3 regions of the Kluyvera sp. CHPC 1.2972 genome follow, and region 1 is predicted to be linked to each of the others. Evidence: riboswitches for the same ligand, from Rfam matches in the RefSeq annotation. Region 1 holds a riboswitch; each other region holds the start of a gene.
The links. Region 1 has a riboswitch for thiamine pyrophosphate ahead of thiM (hydroxyethylthiazole kinase). Riboswitches for the same ligand answer to the same signal wherever they lie in the genome.
Positions count from the first base shown of each region.

Region 2: it holds a riboswitch for thiamine pyrophosphate, as region 1 does, so the genes downstream of both, thiB (thiamine ABC transporter substrate binding subunit) here and thiM (hydroxyethylthiazole kinase) in region 1, are expected to answer to the same signal.
Region 3: it holds a riboswitch for thiamine pyrophosphate, as region 1 does, so the genes downstream of both, thiC (phosphomethylpyrimidine synthase ThiC) here and thiM (hydroxyethylthiazole kinase) in region 1, are expected to answer to the same signal.

Region 1 is NZ_JAPKIB010000001.1:429,438-437,358, reverse strand. It holds gene V6944_RS02175 (sensor domain-containing protein) at 231-1,583, shown strand; TPP riboswitch at 1,694-1,790, shown strand; gene thiM (hydroxyethylthiazole kinase) at 1,825-2,610, shown strand; gene thiD (bifunctional hydroxymethylpyrimidine kinase/phosphomethylpyrimidine kinase) at 2,607-3,407, shown strand; gene fbaB (class I fructose-bisphosphate aldolase) at 3,553-4,605, shown strand; gene V6944_RS02155 (mandelate racemase family protein) at 4,875-6,029, shown strand; gene V6944_RS02150 (ABC transporter substrate-binding protein) at 6,097-7,719, shown strand; gene V6944_RS02145 (ABC transporter permease) at 7,716-7,921, shown strand, end outside.
Region 2 is NZ_JAPKIB010000006.1:142,906-150,826, forward strand. It holds gene V6944_RS12215 (sugar efflux transporter) at 1-877, opposite strand, end outside; gene sgrT (glucose uptake inhibitor SgrT) at 961-1,098, opposite strand; gene sgrR (HTH-type transcriptional regulator SgrR) at 1,197-2,852, shown strand; TPP riboswitch at 2,888-2,987, shown strand; gene thiB (thiamine ABC transporter substrate binding subunit) at 3,018-4,001, shown strand; gene thiP (thiamine/thiamine pyrophosphate ABC transporter permease ThiP) at 3,977-5,587, shown strand; gene thiQ (thiamine ABC transporter ATP-binding protein ThiQ) at 5,571-6,269, shown strand; gene V6944_RS12245 (DedA family protein) at 6,307-7,074, opposite strand; gene araC (arabinose operon transcriptional regulator AraC) at 7,204-7,921, opposite strand, start outside.
Region 3 is NZ_JAPKIB010000025.1:22,435-30,355, reverse strand. It holds gene V6944_RS22280 (DUF1481 domain-containing protein) at 1-71, opposite strand, end outside; gene hupA (nucleoid-associated protein HU-alpha) at 84-356, opposite strand; gene V6944_RS22270 (YjaG family protein) at 543-1,133, opposite strand; gene nfi (deoxyribonuclease V) at 1,167-1,847, opposite strand; gene hemE (uroporphyrinogen decarboxylase) at 1,847-2,911, opposite strand; gene nudC (NAD(+) diphosphatase) at 2,952-3,722, opposite strand; gene rsd (sigma D regulator) at 3,821-4,306, shown strand; TPP riboswitch at 4,360-4,469, shown strand; gene thiC (phosphomethylpyrimidine synthase ThiC) at 4,553-6,451, shown strand; gene thiE (thiamine phosphate synthase) at 6,451-7,086, shown strand; gene thiF (thiazole biosynthesis adenylyltransferase ThiF) at 7,079-7,840, shown strand; gene thiS (sulfur carrier protein ThiS) at 7,818-7,921, shown strand, end outside.

The sequences.
Region 1 (7,921 bases):
TTACATGGTTTTTTAAAAGGAAGCCAGTTATTAGGTCTAGGCTGTCGTGGTCCACTATATCTCCTGGGGCGATTGCGATACGTTCGCGCCTTTTTAACGCCGTGGCGTCATGCTTTTTGATTGTATAGTAAACTGTCGCTGTACTATATTTAACCTTTGCTGTAGTGCTTATGGGCGACGGTTCTTAAGGGTAGTCGCACTCACTCCTATATTCAGGCCTGACTTTCTCTATGGAATCGAATTCTCACGCACCGTTGAGCAGTTTTATCGATCTCATGATGGACGCTGTTTTTGCCGTTGACGCCCATGCCAATATCATTTTTGCCAGCGCGTCCTGCGAGCGTATTTTTGGTTATACTCCGAAAGAACTGATCGGCAGTAACATGTTTGACATGATGTTGCCGGAAGACCAGGAATTAACCCGAAATTCGATTGTCGATGTGATGGCAGGTAACCCGCAATTTCATTTCGAAAATCGTTATGTCCACAAAAATGGGCAGGTCTTGAATATCATGTGGTCAGCGCGTTGGTCACCGGCCGATCAATTACGTATCGGCGTGGCCCGCGATATCACCGAGCGTAAACGTTCCGAATTGCTCCAGTCGGTGCTTTATGCCATTTCTGAAGCCGCACATACCGCTGAAGATCTGCTCAAACTATTCCAGCGTATTCATGAGATAGTCGGTACGCTGCTACCGGCCGATAATTTCTCGGTGACGCTCTATGATGATAAAACGGCCCAACTGAGCTTCCCGTACCATGTGGACGAGTTTCAGGAGACCCCGGAGCCGTTTACGCTGATCCCGGAGACGTTTTACGCGGAAGTCATTCATACCGGTCAACCTCTGCTGCTCACGCCTGAAACGATGGCAGGGCGTATGGAAGAGTTGCGCACCTCCTTTAGTATGAATCCATTCTGTTGGCTGGGCGTGCCGCTAAAGTCGCATAAAGGCACGATTGGCGCGTTAGTGCTCAAAAGTTATCCGGGCGGCGTGTGCTACAACGAACAGGATCAGGAACTGCTGCAGTTTGTATCGACACAAATTGCGACGGTGATTGAACGCCAGCAGATGCAGGCCCGATTGCAGCATATGGCGCAGTACGATCAACTGACCGACCTGCCGAACCGTAGCCTATTGTACGATCGCCTGAAAACAACGCTGGCGACGGTACGCCGCGAACAAGGTCAACTGGCGTTGCTGTTTATCGATCTCGACAAATTTAAGCAGGTTAACGACACGCTGGGCCACGGCATGGGCGATCTGCTGCTGCAAGAGACCGCCGTGCGCCTGAAGCGTTGCGTACGTGAATCGGATACCGTCGCGCGCATTGGCGGTGATGAGTTTGTGGTGTTGATTCAGGGAACGTTGTCGCCTGAACATGCGGCGCGGGTCGCTCAAAAAATTGATAACGCGTTCCGCACGTCTTTTAGCCTGCAGGGCCATATGTTGACCATCGAACCCAGTATTGGGATTGCCTGTTATCCAGAGCATGGCAGCGATGAGCGCCAGCTTCTCGATTATGCCGACAAAGCGATGTATTTAGCGAAACAGGGTAAAGCGCCGCGGAAACATTATGGCTAAGTCATCAGTCGCGTAATGCGGTCCGCTCAACGTATGGGCTTGTTTGTCGTGCATCCTGCTGGCATTATTGCGGGCAGCTATTAATGACAAGTTAATCGCCATAAATTGATTCAAATGACTCGGGGTGCCCTTCTTTACGAAGGCTGAGAAAAACCCGTACCACCTGATCTGGATAATGCCAGCGTAGGGAAGTCAGAGACCGCCAGGTCATTGCTTCTTCGCGTTTTGGCAGGAGCAAACCATGCAAGCCGACCTGCTAAGTCCCGCGCAATTCGCGCACACCGCACTCCTTCTGCAGCAACATTCTCCCCTTGTTCACTGTATGACTAACGATGTCGTACAGACCTTTACCGCCAACGTATTGCTGGCGCTCGGCGCATCGCCAGCAATGGTCATTGATGCCGGAGAAGCCGCGCAGTTCTCGGCTATTGCCAGCGCATTATTGATTAACGTCGGCACCTTAACCCAGCCGCGTGCTCAGGCGATGCGGGCGGCGGTTGAGAGCGCGAACCGGGCGGGAACGCCGTGGGCGCTCGATCCGGTGGCGGTGGGCGCGTTGACGCTGCGCAGTGACTTCTGCCGCGAACTGGTGCAGATGGCCCCGGCGGCGATTCGTGGCAATGCCTCAGAAATTATGGCGCTGGCTGGAGAAAGCCAGGGCGGGCGCGGCGTGGATACCACCGATACCGCAGCGGCGGCGCTGCCAGCGGCGCAGAAACTGGCGTGCGCAAGCGGGGCGATGGTTGCAGTGACCGGCGAAGTTGATTACATCACCGACGGTGCACGAACGTTGGCGGTGAACGGCGGCTCTCTATTGATGACCCGCGTGGTCGGCACCGGCTGCGCGCTCTCGGCCGTCGTGGCGGCGAGCTGTGCCTTACCGGGCGACCGTTTGCTGAACGTCGCAGGAGCCTGCGCGGTGATGAAGCGGGCGGGGCAGCTTGCTGCGCAGGGGCGAGGGCCGGGCAGTTTTGTTCCTGCGTTTCTTGATGCCTTGTATGTGATGCACGGGGAGGTAGCGGCATGAAGCGTATCAATGCCCTGACCATTGCCGGTACCGATCCTAGCGGCGGCGCGGGCATTCAGGCCGACCTGAAAACCTTCTCGGCGCTTGGCGCCTACGGCTGTTCTGTTATCACCGCGCTGGTGGCGCAGAACACCCGTGGAGTGCAGTCGGTCTACCGGATTGAACCCGACTTTGTCGCCGCGCAGTTAGATTCCGTGTTCAGCGACGTGCGCATCGACACCACCAAAATCGGTATGCTGGCGGAGACGGATATCGTCGAGGCGGTGGCCGAGCGACTGCAACGCTATCATATTCAGAACGTGGTGCTGGATACGGTGATGCTGGCCAAAAGCGGTGACCCATTGCTTTCCGTATCCGCCGTTGAGACGCTGCGCCAGCGCCTGCTGCCGCAGGTCTCGCTGATTACGCCAAACCTGCCGGAGGCCGCGGCGCTGCTCGATACGCCGCATGCTCGTAACGAGCGTGAGATGCTGGAGCAGGGCAGAGCGCTGCGGGCGCTCGGCTGCGAAGCGGTGCTGATGAAAGGTGGGCATCTTGATGATGCAGAAAGCCCCGACTGGCTGTTTACCGCCGAGGGTGAAATGCGTTTTACCGCGCCGCGTGTGGTGACCAAAAACACTCACGGCACCGGCTGTACGCTGTCGGCCGCGCTGGCGGCATTGCGGCCGCGCCACGCCAGCTGGCAGGAGACGGTGCCCGTCGCCAAAGCCTGGCTGTCGCAGGCGCTGGCGCAGGCCGATACCTTACAGGTAGGCGAAGGTATTGGGCCGGTGCACCATTTCCACGAATGGTGGTAGCTGTCCGGCTGACGTGCCAGTCGGTTGTGCTTAAAATCTGCCAAAAGTTGGACATTCCGCGCTCCCGGTACCAGGCTTATCCTGCTCAAAAGTGTTGAGCAGGATATCCAGCCGACATGATGTCGGCGCTTACGGGAGCATAGCTATGACTGATATTGCGCAGTTGCTTGGCAAAGACGCCGACAGCCTTTTACAGCATCGTTGTATGACCATTCCAGCCGACCAGCTCTATCTGCCCGGCCACGACTACGTTGACCGGGTGATGGTGGATAACAATCGTCCGCCTGCCGTGCTGAGAAATATGCAGACCCTCTACAATACCGGGCGTCTGGCGGGGACGGGTTATCTGTCGATTCTGCCGGTGGACCAGGGCGTTGAGCACTCGGCCGGGGCCTCGTTTGCCGCCAACCCGCTCTATTTTGACCCGAAAAACATTGTTGAACTGGCGATTGAAGCGGGCTGTAACTGCGTGGCCTCCACCTACGGCGTGCTGGCCTCGGTCTCTCGCCGCTACGCGCACCGCATTCCGTTCCTCGTCAAACTGAACCACAACGAAACCCTGAGCTACCCAAACACCTTCGACCAGACGCTGTATGCCAGCGTCGAGCAGGCGTTCAATATGGGGGCGGTAGCGGTGGGGGCGACCATCTATTTTGGTTCGGAAGAGTCTCGTCGTCAGATTGAGGAGATCTCTGCCGCTTTTGAGCGCGCGCATGAGCTGGGGCTGGTCACCGTGCTGTGGGCCTATCTGCGCAACCCGGCGTTTAAAAAAGATGGCGTGGATTACCACGTATCTGCCGACCTTACCGGGCAGGCCAACCATCTGGCCGCCACCATCGGCGCCGATATCGTGAAGCAGAAAATGGCTGAGAATAACGGCGGCTATAAAGCGGTGAACTTCGGCTATACCGACGAACGCGTCTACAGCAAACTGACCAGCGAGAATCCTATCGACCTGGTGCGCTACCAGTTGGCGAACTGCTATATGGGCCGTGCCGGGCTGATTAACTCCGGCGGCGCAGCGGGCGGCGAAACCGACCTTGCGGACGCGGTCCGTACGGCGGTGATCAACAAACGCGCTGGCGGTATGGGTCTGATTCTTGGCCGTAAAGCCTTCAAAAAATCGATGGCCGATGGCGTGCAGCTTATCAACGCCGTTCAGGACGTCTACCTCGACAGTAAAATCACCTTCGCCTGATTTTTGCCCATCCTCTCCCGTCCGGGAGAGGATAATGATCGCACTCACACTTCCCCGTCCTTTTGTGAAAAACGTCACGCACCCTCGTGCGCATGCCCAAAAAACAGCCCGGCGTTAGCGGAATTTGTCCGTGGAAGTGGCGGTATTTTGTGCTTAGATTAGTGATGAAACGCCTTTTCAATTCCACAAAACCGTTTTACCGGAACCGTGTTTTACACAGACCCGTGGTGAATTAATCGCCAGGTAGCATGTTGTATAAAGGACACTTAATGAAAATTGAATCTGTAAATGTCACCGTTTTCCAGCACCCTACGCGCCGCGTCTCCGACAGCGCCGGACACTCTCATCCGGGGCCAGAAAGCATGGCCAAAATGGCGATGCTGACCATTACCGCCGACGACGGTAGCAAGGGCTACTCCTTTGCGCCGCCAGAAATCGTGCGTCCGTTCGTGGTTAACACCTTCTTCCGCAAGGTGCTGGTAGGGCAGGACCCGTTCGACCGCGAACGTATCTGGCAGGATCTGGTGCATTGGCAGCGTGGCAGCGCGCATCAACTGACCGAACGCGCGCTCTCCTTCGTTGAGCAGGCGTTATGGGACCTGATTGGGCGTAAGCTCAATATGCCGGTTTACAAGCTGCTGGGCGGCTATCGCGACAAAGTACCGGCCTACGGCAGCACCATGTGCGGCGACGATCTCGAAGGCGGCCTGTCCACGCCGGAAGAGTACGCGGCCTTTGCCGAAACGCTGGTTGCGCGCGGCTATAAAGCCATCAAGCTGCATACCTGGATGCCGCCGGTCTCGTTCGCGCCAAACCCAAAAATGGATATCAAAGCCTGCGCTGCGGTACGTGAAGCGGTAGGCCCGGATATCGACCTGATGATCGACGGCTATCACTGGTACAGCCGCACCGAAGCGCTGTGGATTGGTAAAGAGCTGGAAAAACTCAACTTTGCCTGGTTCGAAGAGCCGATGGAAGAAGACAGCATGTCCTCCTACGCGTGGCTGGCTGAAAACCTCTCTATTCCGATCATTGGGCCGGAAAGCTTTGGCGGTAAGCACCACAGCCGTGCCGACTGGGTGAAAGCCGGAGCCTGCGACATTCTGCGCGCGGGGGCCAACGGCGTGGGCGGCATTACGCCAACCATGAAGGTGGCGGCGCTGGCAGAGTCATTTGGTATGGACTGTGAAGTACACGGTAACGGCGCGGCGAGCCTGGCGGTGATTGGCGCCATTCGCAACTGTCGCTGGTACGAGCGTGGCCTGCTGCACCCGTTCCTCGACTACGACCAGCCAGCGGCCTACCTGAACAGCATCGTCGACCCAATGGACGCCGATGGCTATGTTCACCTGTCTCAACGCCCTGGACTGGGCGAAGACATCAATTTTGCCTTTATCGAAGCCAATACCGTCAGCCACGACTGACACATAACAAAGACAAGACAGGCACGGACGGATTCGTCGCCTGTCGTACCCTACAGGCGATAGATAGATGAAAAAATCCTCCTTACTGGGAGCGTGTTTGCTCGCGCTGACCATGACGATGGGGAGCGGGGCGGCGCTGGCAAAAACGCCGCCGGATCAGCTCATTATCGGCATGAACATGAATAACCTGCTCACCCTCGACCCGGCGGCAATGACCGGCAACGAAGTGGTGGGGATTGTGGTGAATCTCTATGACTCGCTGGTGGAGCTTGACCCTGAACAGCTCACCAACGTTAAACCGGCGCTCGCCAAATCCTGGGATATCAGCCCGGACGGCAAAACGCTGACCTTCCATCTGCACAACAACGTCAAGTTTCACTCCGGCAACCCGCTGACCGCCGCCGACGTGGTGTGGTCGATGCGCCGCATTCTGCACCTTAACCTGGCGCAGGCATCGGTGTGGAAATCCTACGGTTTTAGTAAGAAGAACGTCGACAAGCAGGTAACGGCGCTGGACGACTATACGGTGCAGATTGCCCTGCCGAAGGATAACGACCCGCAGCTGGTCATTTACTCGCTGGGCGCGCTCGGCAACCTTGGCGTGCTCGACAGTAAAACCGTCCAAAGCCATGAACAGAATAACGACTGGGGCAATAAGTGGCTGACGACCCACGAAGCCGGTTCCGGGCCGTTTACGCTGGAAACCTGGCAGGCAAAAGACGTGCTGCGCATGAAGCGCAACCCGGACTACTGGCGCGGCGAAGCGAAGATGAACCGCGTGGTGCTGCGTCACTTCCAGGAGTCGCAGACCCTGCGCCTGATGATTGAAAAAGGCGACCTCGATATTGCCAGCAACATGGCGGTGTCGGATATCAACGCCCTGCGTAAAGACCCGCAGCTCACCGTTGACGCGGTACAGCGCGGCACTATGTACTACGTGTCGATGAGCATGAAAGAGGCGCACTTCGCCAACCCGAAAGTGCGTGAAGCGGTGCGCTACCTGATTGATTATCAGGGGATTAATAAGGCATTGATGCCGGGCTACGGTGTGTTGCACCAGCGTCCAATCAAAGCCGGAATGCCGTCGACGCTGCCGGACCCGGGCTACACCTTTGATCTCGCACGGGCGAAAAAGCTGCTGGCGGAGGCCGGATATCCTGACGGCTTTGACACCACGCTGCGCGTACTCGCCGACCAGCCGTTCCTCAATATCGCCATCGCCGTGCAGTCCACGCTGATGCAGGCGGGCATTAACGCCAAAATTATCACCGGCACCGGCAACCAGATTTACGGCGCGATGCGCGAACGTAAGTTCGACATGCTGGTAGGACGCGGCGGCAGCGGTATGGAGCCACACCCGCACTCCAGCCTGCGTGCGCTGGTCTATAACCCGGACAACAGCGATGAGGCACGCCTGACCAACTTCCAGGGCTGGCGCACCGGGTTCTATGACAAACAGCTTAACGAGATGATCGACGGCGCGCTGCTTGAGCGTAACCCGCAAAAACAGATTGCCGATTATCAGGCCATTCAGACCCGCTTCGACGCGCTGATCCCCGCGATGATCCCGGTGTCGCAGATGGTCGACTCGGTGGTGGTGCGTAACGAGGTGAAGGAGTACAAGCCGCATCCGTCGGCCACCACGTTCCTGCGTGAAGTCTACAAAGTCAGCGAAGGAGATAAAGGATGAGTACGGCAATTCTTGCGCCCGGCTCCCGGACCCGGCGCTTCTCAAAACGGTTGTTGCAGGTAGCGATTACGCTGTTCGGCCTGCTGCTGTTGACCTTCTTTATTGGCCGCGTGATGCCTATCGACCCGGTGCTGGCGATTGTCGGCCCGGATGCCGACCAGAGCACTTACCAGCAGGTCTATCACCAGCTGGGCTTTGACCA
Region 2 (7,921 bases), on a different contig from region 1:
GCACCCCGGCGGCCACCGCCGTTACCATCATCCGCCGCTTACCGAAGCGCTTCACGTAGTATCCCGCGAGGATCATCGCTGGAATTTCCAGCCCTGCCGCCGTGCCCATCAGGATCCCCGCCAGGCTATCCGGCAGACCAAGATCGCTGCTGATCCACAGCGGCATATCGATGATATACATGGTGTTACAGGTCCACATCAGCGTCGAGGCGATAAACAGCATCCGCACGTTGCTGTCTTTCCAGCCGCTAATCTGGTTCTGCACCGCATCGGCAGGCTGTTCGACTCTGGCGACCGACGGTAACGTCAGGGCAATCAGCGTCAGGCTGATGGCAAAAATTCCCGCAGCAATGGAAAACATGGCGGTAAAGCCATAGTTAAGTGCCAGCATGAAAGCCAGCGGCGGGCCAATCACCCACGCCAGCGACAGCTGCGCACGCATTACCGAACTGAACATCACCACTTCACGCGCCGAGCTATCGGCATATTCACGCGCCAGCGCGAACAGTTGCGGCATCGCGGCGTTGGCGATCGAGGCCAGCAGCACGCCGCAGGTAATCAGCGTCAGATAGTGGCGGTTGAAGGCGAAAAGTAGCGCGTTGCCCACCGCCATCAGGCAGCAGAACATGATCAGCTTGCGCCGATCGCCCCGGTTATCAGATCGTTTTGCCAGCCCAAGGCTGACGACGATCCCGGCGATGGCGTTGACGGTATAGAACAACCCCACCCAGAACGGCTGCACACCGACTTCTCGGCTGAGATACAAACTCAGCGTCGGCGCCTGCAATGCCCCCGCTATGCCCATCATAAAGGCCACCAGCATAAAGGCGGCATACACACCGTTGAGACGTCGTCCCATCGTCATTAACCAGAGCATCAGAAATCCTTTCGCGAAAGAATAAAAAAAAGCCAGCAGATGATACCTGCTGGCAAATACTCAGTCACACATGATTAGGCGAATTAATACTCAGAGGTCGGGTTCGTAACTTCCCACTGCATCAGATAGTTCAGCACTTCAAGCCGCTGTGCGGTCGCCTGACGGGCCAGCCAGGAAACATTTTTGGTAGCAGAGAAATAACGCTGGTAGAACTGATACATGGTGACCTCCTCATTTCCCCTTCGCTTCATCGAAATCAATTATTGGCTTAATATAGGGATTAATAAATTGCTGAGTTTTTATCAGGAGTTCCCCTTTTATGCCTTCAGGTCGATTACAGCAGCAGTTCATCCGCTTATGGCAATGCTGCGAAGGAAAATCGCAGGAGACCACGCTCAACTCACTGGCCGAGCTGCTCAACTGCTCTCGCCGCCATATGCGTACGCTTTTGAACACCATGGAGGCGCGGGGATGGCTGACCTGGGAAGCGGAAGCCGGGCGCGGTAAGCGCTCTAAGCTGACTTTCCTCTATACCGGGTTAGCTCTTCAACAACAGCGCGCGGAAGATTTGCTCGAGCAGGATAGGATCGATCAACTGGTACAACTGGTCGGCGACAAGGCTGCGGTGCGACAGATGCTGGTATCGCATCTGGGCCGCAGCTTCCGTCAGGGGCGACATATTCTGCGAGTGCTTTACTACCGTCCGATGCGCAATTTACTGCCGGGAACGGCGCTTCGGCGCTCGGAAACCCATATTGCGCGGCAAATCTTCAGTGCGCTGACCCGGGTAAATGAGGTAAATGGGGAACTGGAAGCGGATATTGCGCACCATTGGCAGGCCATATCCCCATTACACTGGCGTTTTTATTTGCGTCCCGGCATCCATTTTCATCACGGTCGTGAACTGGAGATGGAGGATGTCATCAGTTCGCTGCATCGCAGCATGACGCTGTCGCTCTTTTCCAACATCACGCGCATTCATTCCCCAACCGCCTGGACGCTCGATGTCCATCTGAGCGAACCCGACCGCTGGCTGCCGTGGCTGCTGGGCCAGGTATCGGCGATGATCCTGCCCCGCGAATGGCAATCGCTCAGCGACTTCCCGCGCATGCCGGTAGGTACCGGACCGTATGCCGTCGCCCGTAACAACCAGAACCAACTGAAGATCCACGCGTTTGATGACTATTTCGGTTTCCGGGCGCTGATTGACGAGGTGAACGTCTGGGTGCTACCGGAAATCAGCGATGAGCCGAACGGTGGCCTGACGCTCCAGGGCACTACCCAGAGCGAAAAAGCGGTAGAAAGCCGCCTCGAAGAGGGCTGCTACTATCTGCTGTTTGATGCGCGCAGTTCGCGCGGCAACAACCCGGCGGTGCGCCAGTGGCTGAGCCACATTTTCCACCCGAACAACCTGCTATATCACGCAGGCGAGCAGCACCAGAGCCACTGGTTCCCGGCCTACGGCCTGCTGCCGCGCTGGCACCATGCCCGTAGCCACGCCTGTGAAAAACCGGCAGGTCTTGAGTCGGTCACCCTCACCTACTACCGCGATCACGTAGAACACCGGACGATCGGTCAGATCATGGAGGCGCTGCTGGCGGCGCACCAGGTCAAACTGGTTATTCAGGAAGTGGACTACGACGAATGGCACCGTGGCGAAGTGGTCAGCGATATCTGGCTGAATAGCGCCAACTTTACGTTGCCGCTCGACTTCTCGATTTTTGCCTACCTTTATGAAGTGCCGCTGATCCGCCACTGTATTCCCATCGACTGGGAGGAGGACGCACAGCGCTGGCGCGAAGGAGAACTTTCACTGCCCGACTGGTGCCAAAGTCTGCTGGCAAATCAGTCCATTGTACCGCTGATCCACCACTGGCTGATGCTGCAAGGTCAGCGCAGTATGCGCGGCGTTCGCATGAACACCCTGGGCTGGTTCGACTTTAAATCCGCCTGGTTTGCACCGCCGGATCCTTAAGGCTTTTGATTTATTCACGTAATCATTACAATGTGCCGTTCTCAACGGGGTGCTGCGCCGAGTGCGCGGGCTGAGAGATACCCGTCGAACCTGATCCGGATAATCCCGGCGAAGGGATTTGAGGCTAACTCAAAATCCTTTGCCACCATTTTATAAAGGTGCAAAGTGCTCAAAAAATTACTCCCCCTGCTGGTGCTGGTTGCCGCTCCGGCCCTCGCCAAGCCTGTACTGACCGTCTATACCTACGACTCCTTTGCTGCCGATTGGGGCCCGGGCCCGGCGGTGAAAAAAGCGTTTGAAGCCGACTGCAACTGCGAGCTGAAGTACGTGGCGCTGGAAGACGGCGTTTCGTTGCTCAACCGCCTACGCATGGAAGGCAAAAATAGCAAAGCCGACGTGGTGCTGGGGCTGGATAACAACCTGCTGCAGGCGGCAACCGACACCAAACTGTTTGCCAAAAGCAACGTTTCTACCACCGCCGTTACCGTACCGGGCGGCTGGAACAACGACACCTTCGTGCCGTTCGACTACGGCTACTTCGCCTTCGTCTATGATAAAAACAAGCTGAAAAATCCGCCGAAAAGCCTGAAGGAACTGGTTGAGAGCGACCAGAAATGGCGCGTGATTTATGAAGACCCGCGCACCAGCACGCCGGGCCTTGGCCTGCTGCTGTGGATGCAAAAAGTCTACGGCGACAAAGCGCCGGAAGCCTGGCAGAAGCTGGCGGCGAAAACGGTCACCGTCACCAAAGGCTGGAGCGAAGCCTACGGCCTGTTCCTGAAAGGGGAAAGCGATCTGGTGCTGAGCTACACCACCTCTCCGGCGTACCACATCATTGACGAGAAGAAAGATAACTACGCGGCGGCAAACTTTAGCGAAGGCCACTATCTGCAGGTGGAAGTGGCGGCGAAAACCGCGGCCAGCAAACAGCAGAAGCTGGCAGATGAGTTCCTGAAGTTTATGGTCTCTCCGGCCTTCCAGAACACCATCCCAACCGGCAACTGGATGTACCCGGTGACCAACGTCACCCTGCCAGAAGGCTTTAATGGTCTGGTGAAACCGCAAACCGCGCTGGAGTTTACCCCGCAGCAGGTGGCTTCCGAACGTCAAAACTGGATTAACGCATGGCTTCGCGCAGCCAGCCGCTAATCCCTCGCTGGCTGTATCCAGGGCTGACGGCAACCACGCTGATGGTTGCCGTCGCGCTGGCGGCGTTTCTGGCGCTGTGGCTGAACGCACCGGAAACGTCCTGGTCAACGCTGCTCGGCGATAGCTACCTGTGGCACGTGGTGCGCTTCTCCTTCTGGCAGGCGTTCCTCTCAGCGCTGCTGTCGGTCGTGCCGGCCATTTTCCTCGCCCGCGCGCTCTACCGCCGACGTTTTCCCGGCCGCACGCTGCTGCTGCGGCTGTGCGCCATGACGTTGATTCTTCCGGTACTGGTTGCCGTCTTCGGTATTCTGAGCGTTTACGGGCGTCAGGGCTGGCTGGCCCAGCTTTTTGCCTGGCTTGGCTGGCAGTGGCGCTTCTCGCCCTACGGCCTACAGGGTATTCTGCTGGCGCATGTTTTCTTTAATATGCCAATGGCGACTCGCCTGCTATTACAGGCGCTGGAGCAGATCCCCGGCGAGCAGCGTCAGCTTGCAGCCCAACTGGGAATGCGCGGCTACCCGTTCTTCCGTCTGGTGGAATGGCCGTGGATGCGCCGACAAATTCTGCCCATCGCCACGCTGATTTTCATGCTCTGCTTCGCCAGCTTTGCCACCGTGCTATCGCTCGGCGGCGGGCCGTCCGCGACGACCATCGAGCTGGCTATCTACCAGTCGCTGAATTTTGATTACGACCCGGCGCGCGCTGCCATGCTGGCACTGATTCAGATGGGCTGCTGTCTGATGCTGGTATTACTGAGCCAACGGCTTAGTCGGGCTATCGCCGTGGGCAACAGCCACATTCACGGATGGCGTGACCCGGACGACCGCTGGCACAGCCGGATAGTCGACACCCTGCTGATTCTTCTCACGTTACTGCTGCTGCTCCCCCCGCTGCTGGCAGTGGTGATTGACGGGGTCAATCCGTCGATGTTGCAGGTCTTTACCCAGCCGGTACTCTGGAAGGCGCTCGGTACCTCGTTGCGCATCGCCATTGCCGCCGGGGTAATCTGCGTAGTGCTGACCATGATGCTGTTGTGGAGCAGCCGCGAGCTGCGCGCCCGCAACCAGCCACTGGCCGGGCAGGCGATGGAGCTGAGCGGCATGCTGATCCTCGCCATGCCGGGTATCGTACTGGCGACCGGCTTCTTCCTGCTACTCAACAATACCGTTGGCCTGCCCGACTCCGCCGACGGCATTGTGATTTTCACCAACGCCCTGATGGCGGTGCCTTATGCCCTCAAGGTACTGGAAACGCCAATGCGCGATATTACCGCCCGCTACAGCATCCTGTGCGAATCGCTGGGGCTTTCTGGCTTTAATCGCCTGAAGGTGGTTGAACTGCGCGCCCTGAAACGCCCGTTGGCGCAGGCGCTGGCCTTTGCCTGTGTGCTGTCGATTGGTGATTTCGGGGTGGTCGCGCTGTTCGGCAATGAGAATTTCCGTACGCTGCCGTTTTATCTCTATCAGCAAATCGGCGCCTACCGCAGCCAGGACGGCGCGGTCACCGCGCTGATTTTGCTGCTGCTCTGCTTCCTGTTGTTCACCGTTATTGAAAAGTTACCCGGACGCCATGCTAAAACTGAATGATGTCACCTGGCTTTACCAGCACCTGCCGATGCGCTTTAGCACATCGATTGCCCAAGGCGAAAAAGTGGCTATCCTCGGCCCCAGCGGCGCGGGGAAATCGACGCTGCTCAACCTGATAGCCGGCTTTCTGACGCCCGCCAGCGGTACGTTAATGCTCGAAGGCCGGGTGCATACCCATACGCCACCGTCACAGCGTCCAGTGTCGATGCTGTTCCAGGAAAACAATCTTTTCAGCCACCTGACCGTGCGCCAGAACATTGGGCTGGGCATGAGTCCACGTCTCTCACTCACCGCGGAGCAGCAGCGAAAATTACAGGTGATTGCCGGGCAGATGGGCATTGAATCGATGCTGGACAGGCTGCCCGGAGAGCTCTCCGGCGGGCAACGTCAACGTGCCGCGCTGGCGCGCTGCCTGGTGCGTGAACAGCCGATCTTACTGCTGGACGAACCGTTTTCGGCACTCGACCCAGCGCTGCGTCAGGAGATGCTACAGCTGGTTGATGAGGTGTGTCAGCGGCAGAACTTAACGCTGCTGATGGTTTCGCACAGCGTGGAAGACGCGGCCAGGATTGCACCGCGCGCGATGGTGGTCGCGGAAGGGCGTATCGCCTGGGATGGCGATACGCAGGCGTTATTAAGCGGGAAAGCTAGCGCGTCCGCGCTGCTCGGCATTCGTGCGTGATGCTTTGCCGGATGGCGGCTGCGCCTTATCCGGCACACTACAGCCCCACTACCTTACGCAAAATCTCGATATACACCGGCATCAGCGGGTGACGAATCACGCTCACCAGCGCCACCACGCCGACGCCCAGCACCAGCGGTGCCAGCAACAGCAGGCGCTGGCGCGTTAACAGCGCGCTCAGGCGATCGTGATTCTCTTTTGCGCTGCGCCATAAACGCCAGCACAGCCACGCCGCCAGCCATAACAACAGCGCCGCCGCCAGCAGCAGCCATTTAAAGCTCGCGCTGTGCTCATCTGCAGGAATGTCGATTGCCGCCCCGGCCAGAATGCCCGGCAGGAAGTAGAGCGGCGGCCAGAGCAGGCAGCCAATAATATTGGGGGTGATAAATTTTGCTACCGGCAGGTCAAGCATACCGGCCACCATCGGCACCAGCGGCCGCGTCGGGCCGACAAAACGCCCCACCAGAATGGTGAACATGCTGTGCTGATGCAGCGCATGCTCGGTTTTATCCAGCAGCGCCTTGTTTTTCTTCATAAATGACCAGCGATGCAGCGGCTTTTTAAAGCGCCAGCCAAGCCAGAAAGAGATCCAATCGCCCAACAGGCACCCGATAATCCCCGCCAACCATGCTTGCCAGAAATTCACCTCGCCGCTGCCGATAAGCGCGCCCAAACCGGCCATCATCACGGTCCCCGGCAATATCAGCCCTACCAGCGCCAGAGATTCCAGAAACGCGACCAGCGCCACCGCAATCAGCGAATAGGTCGTGGACTGAGTAATAAAGTGTTCCAGCAGTGCTTGCATAGTGTGCCCGGTTTGAAAACGAAGCAGGGATTCTCCAGAGCGTCTCCCCCATCGTCAAGCCTTCAATTGTCTTTAGAGTTTACTGGCAAAGACAAAAACCAACACACCGCATTTCCTTTTCTTTACTTTTTATTCACACCCTGCACGGAATTCGCTGGGGCTCGCGCCGGTGCATTTTTTAAATACACGGGAGAAATAGAGCTGATCCTCAAAACCGACGTTGCGCCCTACCGTGGCGATAGGCATGCGCGTGGTGCTCAGCAGCAGCTTCGCCTGGCTGATGCGCTGATCCTCGCGCCAGCTCAGTACGCTCACGCCAAGCTGCTGGCGGAACAGGTGCGATAGGCGCGACGGCGACAGGCATACATGCTGCGCCACGCTGGCGATATCAAAATGGCTGTCGGCAAGGTGGTCACTGATGTACTGGCAGGCATCGCGCACGCGGTTGTCCATCGGCGGATGCAGCGATTCATTGATGGCTTCCATGCGGCGCAGCAGCAGTTGCTCCAGCAGGTTAATCGCCAGATGCTCAGAATAGCGCCCGATGCCCTGCCCGGCGTCGATAATCTTGCCAAACAGCTCAGAGATTTCCACCTGATGCGCTTCATCCGGGCGATAAAAACCGGTCTGCGCGACGATGGCCGGCCAGTTGAGCCACTCGTGCCAGTAGGCGCGCGGACGGAAGTAGACCCATTGGTGATACCACTCAGTGGCATCAGGGTGGCGGCCATAGTGGTGAATCTCACCCGGCGGGAACAGCAGCATATCACCCTGGCGACAGACAAACTGCTTGCCCTGGTTTTCAATCACCCCCTCACCGCGCACCGTCAGGTTGAGGATAAACCCC
Region 3 (7,921 bases), on a different contig from region 1:
CCAGCCAGCGCCGATAAACGGCACCAGATGAACGAAAGGGGCGAAACCGCCCCTTCTTTAAAACTGTTCACTGCCACGCGGTCTTACTTAACTGCGTCTTTCAGTGCTTTGCCAGAAACAAATGCCGGCACGTTAGCTGCGGCGATTTTGATTTCTTTACCGGTCTGCGGGTTGCGGCCAGTACGCTCAGCGCGGTGGTTCACTTTGAAGGTACCGAAACCAACCAGTTGTACAGCATCACCTTCTTTCAGAGACTCAGTAATAGCAGCCAGGGTGGATTCCAGTGCAGCTTTAGCCTGGGTTTTAGACAGTTCAGCCTTGTCCGCAATTACATCAATCAGTTGAGTCTTGTTCATAAGTTATCCTTACAATGTGTTTATCGCTTGCTAAGCATCGAGTGCGACGAAAATGCCATAAAAGCACTCTCCTGCATACACGCACCGATAGCCACTTTTTTTCGCCCTCCAAATGTAGACCAGACGGGGGGCAGATGTGAAGCCTTCAGGCGTGACAATTCAGGCGGTAAATCACGTTTTGTTGTCTCATTGCTGAAAAATTATACCAATATTGCTCTCACCGGCCTCGCGGAGGTCTGCGCGTAGCCCTTTAATCAGTTCAATATCCCGTTCTTCGCACTCGGCTAAAAGGCGGAAAATCTCCCACTGAATGTCCCATTCTTGCTCTACCGCAGGGTTCAGACGCAGCTCTTCATCGGTCATTTCGCGACCAGCCTGGGTCATTTCCAGCATCGCCACGGAGGTAATAGAACTCTTACTGACTTCGATCGCGTGCTCGAGGGTTTCACCGCTCAGGCGAGAGTGAATTAATTCACTTAATGCTACGCAGGCATCGATCGCTGGATAAACGCCGTACATGTCGTAATCATCGGCTGCCGGGATCGCCTCTTCCAGTTTTTCCAACTGGCTATCGAAGTTTACCTTCGCGTCTTTGACGGTTAGGGTTTCCCAGATGAGGTCGAGGATACGACGGTACAACTGCGGCTCACCAAATTCCGACTCTTTGCAGAACATGGCGTAGTTTGGGTACATGCGTTCGCAAAGACAGGCCATAAAGGTGACGTGCTGCCAGCTTTCCAGCTTCTCCAGACGCAGATGAATCGGGTTTTGTAACATGATGAGTTCTCGAATACGGAAATTAGACGCAGTTTACCCGATATGGGGCGGTTTTGCTGCAAGCCGCGTAAAAGCCGGGCGCTCTGAGGCCACGGCGTCTGCCCAGCGCGTCGGCTCCGGCAGGCGGTAGCCCTGGGTACAGCGCTGCACCCAGCCTAAAGCGCTCTCCAGGCTGACGCGATGACCCGTGGAGATAAACAGCGGGTTACAGCGCGCTTTGCTGCGCCAGACCCACGCCAGCTGCTCGTCTTTGTCCATCAGCGGTGCCAGCGCGCCAACCTCAGGCGAGAGCGGCTCAAACTTGCCGCACAGCCGTTTTTTTGCCACGCCGATGGTTGGCACGTCCACCAGCAGGCCAAAATGGCTGGCGACGCCTAAACGACGCGGATGGGAAATACCGTGGCCGTCGACGAACAGCAGATCGGGCTTTTGCGAAAGCTGCTGCCAGGCCGCCATCAGCGCAGGGGTTTCGCGAAAAGAGAGAAAACCGGGGATATAGGGCATGGTGGTGGCGATACGCGCCACCTGATATTCCACCAGCTCAAGCGTAGGGTACTTCAGCAAAACCATCGCCGCGCGCGTCACTTCACCGCCCTGCTCAAAGCCTACGTCAGCGCCGCCGATCAGATCCGGGGGATCGCAGTGAAAACGATCGTCCCGGATCACCGATGAGGCTAGCTCCAACTGCTGTGAACGCAGCGATGCGAGATCCATCAGCGGTGATACTGCGCCGACAGGCGATGTACCGCCTCCACAAAGACACCCGCATGTTCCGGCGGCACGTCCTGATGAATGCCGTGGCCGAGATTGAAGACGTGGCCTTCGCCCTGACCAAAACCGGCCAGAATCGTCGCCACTTCTTCTTCAATACGCGCCTCAGGCGCATAAAGCATGGACGGGTCCATATTGCCCTGCAGAGCCACTTTATGGCCTACGCGACGGCGCGCATCGGCGATATCAGTAGTCCAATCGAGACCCAGCGCATCGCAGCCAGTTTCCGCCATTGCTTCCAGCCACTGACCGCCGCCTTTGGTGAACAGCGTCACCGGCACGCGGCGACCGTCGTTTTCACGCAGCAGGCCATCAACGATTTTGTGCATGTAGTACAGCGAAAACTGCTGATAGTCGCGACCGGCCAGCACGCCGCCCCAGGTATCGAAAATCATCACCGACTGCGCGCCGGCTTTAATCTGCGCGTTGAGGTACAGCGTGACGCTCTGCGCCAGCTTATCCAGCAGCAGATGCAACGCTTTAGGGTCGGCGTACATCATCTTTTTGATAGTGGTAAAGGCTTTGCTGCTGCCGCCTTCCACCATATAGGTCGCCAACGTCCACGGGCTGCCGGAGAAACCAATCAGCGGCACTTCGCCCTTTAGTTCACGGCGAATGGTGCGCACCGCGTTCATCACGTAGCCCAGCTCACCTTCCGGGTCCGGAATCGGCAGCTTTTCAACATCCGCTTTACTGGTGATAGGCGAGGTAAAACGCGGGCCTTCCCCGGCTTCAAAATAGAGTCCCAGCCCCATCGCATCCGGAATGGTCAGGATATCCGAGAAGAGGATCGCCGCATCAAGCGAGAAGCGGCGCAGCGGCTGCAGAGTGACTTCGCAGGCCAGCTCGGCGTTTTTGCACAGCGACATAAAATCACCAGCATGGGCGCGGGTTGCCTTGTACTCCGGCAAATAGCGGCCTGCCTGGCGCATCATCCATACCGGGGTCACGTCTACGGGCTGGCGCAGCAGCGCGCGCAGATAACGATCGTTCTTCAGTTCGCTCATGTTTACATTCCTTTAGCGTTGATGCGCCTATTGTAACATGTCAGTCGTAATCAGCCCGACACATTGCCACGGTATCTTCGATCAGACGACGCGCCACGGTGCCCGGCGGCGGCAAAAGCGGGAGATCGTCGTAGCGATACCAGTTGGCGTTAAGCAGCTCTTTAGGATCGATAACGATGTCGCCGCTGTCGTACTCCGCCATAAAGGCGGTCATCAGCGACTGCGGGAATGGCCACGGCTGGGAGGTGACGTAGCGCAGGTTCTTCACCTTAATGCCGCTCTCTTCCATCACTTCACGCGCCACCGCCTGCTCTAAGGTTTCGCCCACTTCAACAAAACCGGCCAGCACGGTATGCACGCCGTTGCGATGGCGAACGTGTTGGGCAAGGAGGATCGAATCATCGCGGCGAATGGCGACGATAATGCACGGCGCAATCTGCGGGTAGTAGCGCTCACGGCAGTGGCTGCACAGCATCGCCCATTCGGTTTTGCTCGGGTGCATGGTATGGCCGCAGTAGCCGCAGAATTTGTGCGAGCGGTAAAACTCCGCCAGCTGCACGCCGCGCCCGGCAAGCTGGAACAGGCCCACGTCCTGGTCAAGAACCTGACGCACGGTGCCCATATCGTGGCGACGCTGCTGTACCAGCCAAACCGGGTCACCTTCCCACTCACCAATCTGGAGTGCGTGCTGACCCACAAGATCGAAATTTACCGCTTCGCCATATGGTAATTCCCCACCGGGCAACCATAATTTTTGTTCGTGGCTGACTATCCACCAGCCGCGATCCAATTTTTCAATTATACGATCCATATCTCTTGCGCTACCTTCGGTTCATAGGCATTTTATTAACATAATATTTACATATTGACGTGAGCAGATTTTAAACTTACTGATGCGGGGGTCAACCTATGTTAAACCAGTTAGAGAGCCTGACAGAGCGTGTAAAAGGACACCACAGACTGGTCGACCGCTGGCTGAATATTCGTAAGCACCTGCTCGTGGCTTACTACAATCTGGTTGGCCTTAAGCCTGGCAAAGAATCGTTCATGCGTCTTAACGAGAAAGCGCTTGATGACTTTTGTCAGCGCCTGGTCGACTATTTATCTGCCGGTCATTTCAGTATTTATGAACGCATTATCCATAAAATGGAAGGCAACAGTCCGCTTTTAAACGCCAGCAAAATCTGGCCGCTGCTGGATGCCAATACCCAACAAATTATGGACTACTACGACTCTACGCTGGAGAACGCTATCGACCAGGATAACGTGTATGCCTTCCAGCAGGCGCTGTCCGATATCGGTGAAGCGCTGGAGGCCCGTTTTCTGTTGGAAGACCAGCTCATCATGCTGACCTTCGAGGCGCTCGGCGAGGACGAAATAAAACGCCCGGCTTGAGATTTGCCGCATTAACGAGTAGTTTACATTCATTACCTCTCATCATCTGAGGTTACTTCTTGTCGGAGTGCCCAGTGCGCAAGCACGGGCTGAGACCGTTAATTCGGGATCCGCGGAACCTGATCAGGTTAAGACCTGCGAAGGGAACAAGAGTCAATCTATAGTCGCATCGCCCAAGGGCGATCTTCTCTCTTGCTTCATCCGTCGTCTGACAAGCCATGTCCTTACTTTTATTTGGAATGAGCTATGTCTGTCACTACTAAACCATCTCGCCGCGAACAGCGCGCCCAGGCCCAACACTTTATCGATACCCTGGAAGGCACCGCGTTCCCGAACTCCCAACGTATCTACATCACCGGTTCGCAGCCGGATATCCGTATTCCAATGCGCGAAATTCAGCTGAGCCCCACGCTGATTGGCGGCAATAAAGAAAACCCACAGCTCGAAGCGAACGAAGCGGTGCCGGTGTACGACACGTCCGGCCCCTACGGTGACCCAAACGTGGCGATTAACGTCCAGCAGGGTCTGGCAAAGCTGCGCCAGCCGTGGATTACCGCTCGCGACGACAGCGAAGAGCTGGATGACCGCAGTTCCGCCTACACCAAAGAGCGGCTGGCCGATGATGGTCTCGACGAACTGCGCTTTAATGGGCTGCTGACGCCGAAGCGCGCCAAAGCAGGTAAATGCGTCACTCAGCTGCACTATGCCCGTCAGGGGATTGTGACGCCGGAAATGGAGTTCATCGCCATTCGTGAAAACATGGGCCGCGAGCGCATTCGCAGCGAAGTATTGCGCCACCAGCACCCAGGCATGGCCTTCGGCGCACGCCTGCCGGAGAACATCACGCCGGAATTCGTGCGTGATGAAGTCGCCGCCGGGCGCGCCATCATTCCTGCCAACATCAACCACCCGGAATCCGAGCCGATGATCATCGGCCGCAACTTCCTCGTGAAGGTGAACGCCAATATCGGTAACTCGGCGGTGACCTCCTCCATTGAAGAGGAAGTGGAAAAATTGGTGTGGTCCACCCGTTGGGGCGCAGATACGGTGATGGACCTGTCGACCGGCCGCTATATCCACGAAACCCGCGAATGGATCCTGCGTAACAGCCCGGTTCCGATCGGCACCGTGCCGATCTACCAGGCGCTGGAGAAGGTCAACGGGATCGCCGAAGATCTGACCTGGGAAGCCTTCCGCGACACGCTGCTGGAGCAGGCCGAACAGGGCGTCGACTACTTCACTATCCACGCGGGCGTGCTGCTGCGCTACGTGCCGATGACTGCCAAGCGCCTGACCGGCATCGTCTCTCGCGGTGGTTCTATCATGGCGAAATGGTGTCTCTCCCATCATCAGGAAAACTTCCTCTACCAGCACTTCCGTGAAATCTGTGAAATCTGTGCCGCCTATGACGTATCGCTGTCGCTGGGCGACGGTCTGCGTCCGGGCTCGATTCAGGACGCCAACGACGAAGCCCAGTTCTCCGAGCTGCACACGCTGGGCGAGCTGACCAAAATCGCCTGGGAGTACGATGTGCAGGTGATGATTGAAGGCCCGGGCCACGTGCCGATGCAGATGATTCAGCGCAACATGACCGAAGAGCTGGAGCACTGCCACGAAGCGCCGTTCTACACCTTAGGGCCGTTGACCACCGATATCGCGCCGGGCTATGACCATTTCACCTCCGGCATTGGCGCGGCGATGATTGGCTGGTTTGGCTGCGCGATGCTCTGCTACGTCACGCCAAAAGAGCACCTTGGCCTGCCAAACAAAGAGGATGTGAAGCAGGGGCTGATCACCTACAAAATTGCCGCCCACGCCGCCGACCTGGCGAAAGGGCACCCGGGCGCGCAGATCCGCGATAATGCGATGTCAAAAGCGCGCTTCGAATTCCGCTGGGAAGACCAGTTTAACCTCGCACTCGATCCGTTTACCGCCCGCGCCTACCACGATGAAACCCTGCCGCAGGAATCCGGCAAAGTCGCCCACTTCTGCTCCATGTGCGGGCCGAAATTCTGCTCGATGAAAATCAGCCAGGAAGTACGCGACTACGCTGCCGCCCAGACGATTGAAGTGGGCATGGCGGATATGTCGGAGAACTTCCGCGCCAAAGGCGGTGAAATTTACCTGAAACGCGAGGAGGCCTGATGTACCAGCCCGATTTCCCAACGGTACCGTTCCGCCTCGGACTTTATCCGGTGGTGGACAGCATGATGTGGATTGAACGCCTGCTGGAAGCCGGCGTGCGTACCATTCAACTGCGAATCAAAGACAAGCGCGACGACGAGGTTGAAGCGGACGTGATGGCCGCCATCGCGCTGGGCCGACGCTATGACGCCCGCCTGTTTATCAACGACTACTGGCGATTGGCTATCAAGCACCGCGCCTACGGGGTGCATCTGGGCCAGGAGGATCTGGAAACTACGGATCTGAAAGCGATTCAGGCTGCGGGCCTTCGCCTTGGTGTGTCGACCCACGACGATATGGAGATTGACGTGGCGCTCGCCGCTCGACCGTCGTATATCGCACTGGGCCACGTCTTTCCCACCCAAACCAAGCAGATGCCCTCCGCGCCGCAGGGGCTGACGCAGTTGGCAGGCCATATTGCGCGTCTGGCCGATTACCCAACCGTCGCCATCGGCGGCATCAGTCTTGCGCGTGCGCCTGACGTGCTGGCGACCGGCGTGGGCAGCATTGCCGTGGTCAGCGCCATTACTCAAGCGGCGGACTGGCGTGAAGCCACGGCGCAGCTGCTGGCGATAGCGGGAGTGGGCGATGAATGACCGCGACTTTATGCGCTATAGCCGGCAGATCCTGCTGGGCGATATCGCTATTGATGGCCAGCAAAAGCTGCTCGGTAGCCATGTGCTGATCGTCGGTTTAGGCGGGCTGGGCTCGCCTGCCGCGCTGTATCTGGCGGGGGCGGGCGTCGGCACGCTGACGCTGGCGGACGACGACGAGGTACACCTCAGTAATCTGCAACGGCAAATCCTGTTCACCACCGACGATATTGCCCGCTCAAAATCGCAGGTCACTCAACAGCGGCTGGCGCGGCTAAACCCTGATATTGACCTGGTTGCGCTACAGCAGCGGCTGACCGGCGATGCGCTACGCCACGCGGTATCACGCGCCGACGTGGTGCTCGACTGTACCGACAACATGGCAACACGTCAGGCGATCAACGCCGCCTGTGTGGCGCTCAATACGCCGCTTATCACCGCCAGCGCCGTCGGCTTTGGCGGCCAAATCATGGTACTGACACCGCCATGGGAGCAAGGCTGCTACCGCTGCCTGTGGCCGGACGATGCGGAGCCGGAGCGCAACTGCCGCACCGCGGGCATCGTCGGCCCAGTGGTTGGGGTGATGGGCACATTGCAGGCGCTGGAGGCCATCAAGTTGTTGAGCGGCATCGACACACCGAGCGGCGAACTGCGTCTGTTCGACGGCAAAACCAGCCAGTGGCGCAGCCTCGTGCTGCGTCGCGCCCAGGGCTGCCCGGTATGCGGAGGGCGACATGCAGATTCAGTTCAACGATGAAGTGATGCAGTGCGCCGAGGGGCAAACCGTCAGCGACCTGCTCGCCCAGCTTAACCAGCTCAAGCCGGGGGCCGCGCTGGC